2 regions of the Kitasatospora sp. NPDC054939 genome follow, and region 2 is predicted to be linked to the other one. Evidence: riboswitches for the same ligand, from Rfam matches in the RefSeq annotation. Region 2 holds a riboswitch; the other holds the start of a gene.
The links. Region 2 has a riboswitch for S-adenosylmethionine ahead of ACWGB8_RS09350 (aminotransferase class V-fold PLP-dependent enzyme). Riboswitches for the same ligand answer to the same signal wherever they lie in the genome.
Positions count from the first base shown of each region.

Region 1: linked by a shared signal. The riboswitch ahead of thrC (threonine synthase) and the one ahead of ACWGB8_RS09350 (aminotransferase class V-fold PLP-dependent enzyme) in region 2 are both predicted to bind S-adenosylmethionine.

Region 1 is NZ_JBSGXP010000015.1:48,470-50,851, reverse strand. Features, by position in the region: gene ACWGB8_RS06855 (glucosyl-3-phosphoglycerate synthase) at 39-1,061, opposite strand; SAM riboswitch class I at 1,246-1,379, shown strand; gene thrC (threonine synthase) at 1,397-2,382, shown strand, end outside.
Region 2 is NZ_JBSGXP010000022.1:26,515-28,896, reverse strand. Features, by position in the region: gene ACWGB8_RS09350 (aminotransferase class V-fold PLP-dependent enzyme) at 1-903, opposite strand, end outside; SAM riboswitch class IV at 953-1,070, opposite strand; gene trpD (anthranilate phosphoribosyltransferase) at 1,187-2,263, opposite strand.

The sequences.
Region 1 (2,382 bases), on a different contig from region 2:
GTACGTTGCCGGGGGCCCGGGTCGGCAAACCCCGCCCCTCAGATCACCGGCCGACGGGCGGCGTACTCCGGCACGGTGTGCATGGGGGGCCGCTCCAGTGCGGTGACCGGATGGGTGTGGGCGGTGAAGGCGCGGCTGTCGGGGTCGCGGGTGAACTGGGTGAGCAGCGGGTGCACCAGGTCGGCGGACGCCTTGAGGCGGTGGGTGCGGTCGAGGCGTTCGAGGGCGGTGCGGTAGATGGTGGCCGCCATCCGGCCGAGCGCCTGGCCGTCCTGGTGGCGGTGGTGGCGGACCCCGACGTCCACCTGGGCCAGCGCGTCCAGGCCGACCGCCTCCAGGGCGTCGACCAGCAGGCCCAGCTCGACGCCGTAGCCGGTCGGGAACGGCAGCCGTTCGAGGAGGGAGCGGCGGGCCGCGTACTCGCCGCCGAGCGGCTGGACGAAACCGGCGAGTTCCGGCCAGTGCAGGTTGAGCAGCGGGCGGGCGACGAGTTCGGTGACCCGGCCGCCGCCGGCCGGGACGACCGCGCCGTCCGTCTCCAGCGGGCGGTCGTACATCGCCTTGACCAGCTGGATGCCGGGGTCGGTCAGCAGCGGGCCGACGGTGCCGGAGACCAGCGCGGGGTCGAACTCGCGCAGGTCGGCGTCCACGAAGCAGACGATCTCCCCGCGGGTGGCCAGCAGCGAGCGCCACAGCACCTCGCCCTTGCCCGGCACGGCCGGCAGCCGGGGCAGCAGGGAGTCCCGGTGCACCACCCGGGCGCCGGCCCGGGCGGCGACGGCGGCGGTGGCGTCGGCCGAGCCGGAGTCGACCACCACCAGTTCGTCGACCAGCGGCAGCCGCTCCATCAGCTCGCGCCGGATCACCTCGACGATCCCGCCGACGGTGGCCTCCTCGTCGAGCGCGGGCAGCACCACGCTGACGGTGCCGGCCCGGCCCGCCGCGCGCTTGGCCTCCAGCAGGGCGCCCACCGGACGGTCGGCCGCGCTCCACGCACGGCGCCGCAGCCAGGACGCCACCTCCGGGAGGAGCTCGGGTGTCGGTTCGTCGGGCAGGGGCACTCTCACTCCTGGGGTCGGGGGGTTCCTCGGATCCGGATCTTTCCTGCCCGGATCCTCGGTGGGACGCGCCATCTCGCGTGGCGGACGGTCCCTTTCGCGGTTGGCGCCTTCGGATACAGTCTTCGTACAGCGGCCGGACCTTCGCACGCCGGGGTCGCCGCTGAGCACGACCACAACTTCACAGAGCTCATCCAGAGGGACTGAGGGAACGGCCCGTTGACGTCCCGGCAACCTTCTCGCGCGGCTGTCGTACAGGCCCCGGCGGGACAGGTGCCAATTCCGGCCCGTGGCGCGCCCGCCTCACGGGGAAGATGAGGAGAGAGGCCTCCGCCATCATGGCTATCGACACCGCCGCACCCACCACCACCGTGGACCTCGGCCCCGCCGCCGCGCTGTCCTGTCGCGAGTGCGGCACCCGCTTCCCGCTCGGTCCCAGCTTCGCCTGTGTGGAGTGCTTCGGCCCGCTGGAGATCGCGTACGAGTTCGGCTCCGCGGCGGCCGAGGAGCTGCGCAAGCGGATCGAAGCCGGTCCGGCCTCCATCTGGCGCTACGCCCCGCTGCTGCCGGTGCCCGCCGACGTCGCCTCCAAGCCCAACCTGAACCCCGGCTGGACCCCGCTGGTCAAGGCCGACAACCTGGGCCGCGAGCTGGGCTTCACCGCCCAGCTGCACATCAAGGACGACTCCGGCAACCCGACCCACTCCTTCAAGGACCGCGTGGTGGCCTGCGCCATCGAGGCCGCGCGGGCCTTCGGCTTCACCACCCTCTCCTGCTCCTCGACCGGCAACCTGGCCGGCGCGGTCGGCGCGGCGGCGGCCCGGGCCGGCTTCAAGTCCTGCGTGTTCATCCCGCACGACCTGGAGCAGGGCAAGGTCGTCATGGCCGGCGTCTACGGCGGCGAGCTGGTCGGCATCGACGGCAACTACGACGACGTGAACCGCTTCTGCTCCGAGCTGATCGGCGACCCGGCCGGCGAGGGCTGGGGCTTCGTCAACGTCAACCTCCGCCCGTACTACGGCGAGGGCTCCAAGACCCTGGCGTACGAGATCTGCGAGCAGCTCGGCTGGCGGCTGCCCGAGCAGATCGTCATCCCGATCGCGTCCGGCTCCCAGCTGACGAAGATCGACAAGGGCCTGCAGGAGCTGATCAAGCTCGGGCTGGTCGAGGACCGCCCGTACAAGATCTTCGGCGCCCAGGCGGCCGGCTGCTCCCCGGTGTCGGCGGCGTACAAGGCCGGCCATGACGTGATCCGCCCGGTCAAGCCGGACACCATCGCCAAGTCGCTGGCCATCGGCAACCCGGCCGACGGCCCGTACGTGCT
Region 2 (2,382 bases):
GCCGGCCTCGGTGAGCGCCCGGCAGGCGGAGGCGATGGCGTAGGCGCCGATGACGTTCGGGGAGCCGGCCTCGTGGCGGGCCGGGCCGGCGTTCCACTGGACGGCGACCGAGCCGTCGCCCTCCCGGGCGACGGTCCGGGTGGCACCGCCGCCGGCCAGGTAGGGCTCGGCGGCGTCCAGCCAGTCGCTGCGGCCGGCCAGGACCCCGGCGCCGAACGGCGCGTACAGCTTGTGGCCGGAGAAGGCGATCCAGTCGACGTCCAGCTCGCGCACCGAGACCCGGTGGTGCGGGGCCAGCTGGGCGGCGTCCAGCACGACCCGGGCGCCGTGCCGGTGGGCGGTGGCGGTGAGCTCGGCTACCGGCCAGATCTCGCCGGTGACGTTGGAGGCGCCGGTGACGCAGAGCAGCTTGGGGCCCTCGGGGGCGGCGGCGAGCGCGGCGTCCAGGGCGGCGACCGCCTCGGCACGGGAGCGCGGGGCGCGCAGGTAGCTGACGTCCAGTCCGGCGTGGGCCCACGGCAGCAGCGAGGCGTGGTGCTCGGTCTCGAAGGCGAACACCCGGGTGCCCGCCGGGACGGCGCCGGCCAGCAGGTTCAGCGAGTCGGTGGTGGCGCGGGTGAAGACCACCTGGTCGCCCTCGCGCAGGTCCAGGAACTCGGCGACGGTGCGGCGGCTCTGCTCGAACAGGTCGGTGGAGAGCTGCGACAGGTAGCCGGCGCCGCGGTGGACGCTGCCGTAGTACGGGGCGTAGGCGGCGACGTCGTCCCAGACCCGCTGCAGGGCGGGGGCGCTGGCGGCGTAGTCGAGGGCCGCGTAGCCGACCTTGCCGCCGTCGGCGAGCGGGACCTGGACGTCACGGCCGAGGACGGCGAGCGGGGCGCAGATTTCGGTGGCGACGGACATGGCGATGCACTCCTTCGAGGTGAGGACCCCGGGAGTGCGTGTCGTCCGGTGCCCGCGCTTGCCGCACGGACCCATCGCCGTACGACCCGGTCCTCACCCAGGGCACCCCGCCACGGACGGAGGGTTGCCGGACAGCCAGCTGGGGCTTGGCGCTGTCACTCATGACCTGGCGAAGACTCTAGGCCGGAGCTGCCGGGTGGTCAAACACCGGTCCGCCATCCGGACGGCGCGGGGCACGCCGAAGGGCCCGCGGGGGCTCCCCCGCGGGCCCTTCGGCTCCCGGTCAGGCCCGGGCGGTGGCGTCCGCCCAGCGCTTCAGGAGGTCCTGCGCGGCGCCCGAGTCGATCGCCGCGGCGGCCCGCTGGGCACCGGCCGCCAGCTGCTCGGCGAGCGGGGCGTCGGTGAGGTCCAGCGCGACCAGCGCGGCGGCCGTGTTGAGCAGGACGGCGTCCCGCACCGGCCCCTGCTCGCCGGCCAGCAGCCGCCGGGCGACCTCCGCGTTGTACGCCGCGTCGGCGCCGCGCAGGGCCTCGATGCCGACCAGTTCGATGCCGATGTCCCGCGGGTCGAAGGCGGTCTCGGTGACCTCGCCGCCGCGCACGACCCACACCCGCGAGGTGGTGGAGATGGTCAGCTCGTCCAGCCCGTCGTCGCCGCGGAAGACCAGGGCGGTGGAGCCGCGCCGGGCCAGCACGCCGGCGATCAGCCCGGCGAGCCGGGTGTCGAAGCAGCCGATCGCGTGCGCGGTGACCCGGGCCGGATTGGTGAGCGGGCCGAGGATGTTGAAGGCGGTCGGCACCCCGAGGTCGCGCCGGGCCGGGGCGGCGTGCCGCATCGCCGGGTGGAACTTCGCGGCGAAGCAGAAGGTCAGCCCGACCTCCTCGGCGACCTCGGCGACCCGGCGGGCGTCCAGGTCGAGGGCGATGCCCAGCTTCTCCAGGACGTCCGAGGAGCCGCTCGCGGAGGACGCCGCCCGGTTGCCGTGCTTGACGACCTTGGCGCCGGCCGCCGCCGCGACGATCGCCGACATGGTGGAGATGTTGACGGTCTTCGCCCGGTCGCCGCCGGTGCCGACGATGTCGACGGCGGGCCCGGGGATGTGCAGCGGCTCGGCGTGCGCGTACATCGCGTCGACCAGGCCGGAGATCTCGTCGACCGTCTCGCCCTTGGCCCGCAGCGCCACCATGAAGCCGGCCACCTGCACCGGGCTGGCCTCGCCGCTCATGATCCGGTCCATCGCCCAGGCGGTGTCGGCCCGGTCGAGGTCGTCGCCCCTCAGCAGTGCCGACAGGACGTCCGGCCAGGTGCGGACCACCTGCGCGGGGTCGCTGCCGCCGTTCGCAGGGTTCACGTTCACCATGGCTGACTCCAGCTCTTGTCGGTGGCTCCGAAGGGATCCCCAGGGAGTGGAGTCAGCCTATCCAGCGGCGGGCCGCGCCCGGTGCCCCTTTCTCTCAGGCTGAGACGGCGCGTTCCGGG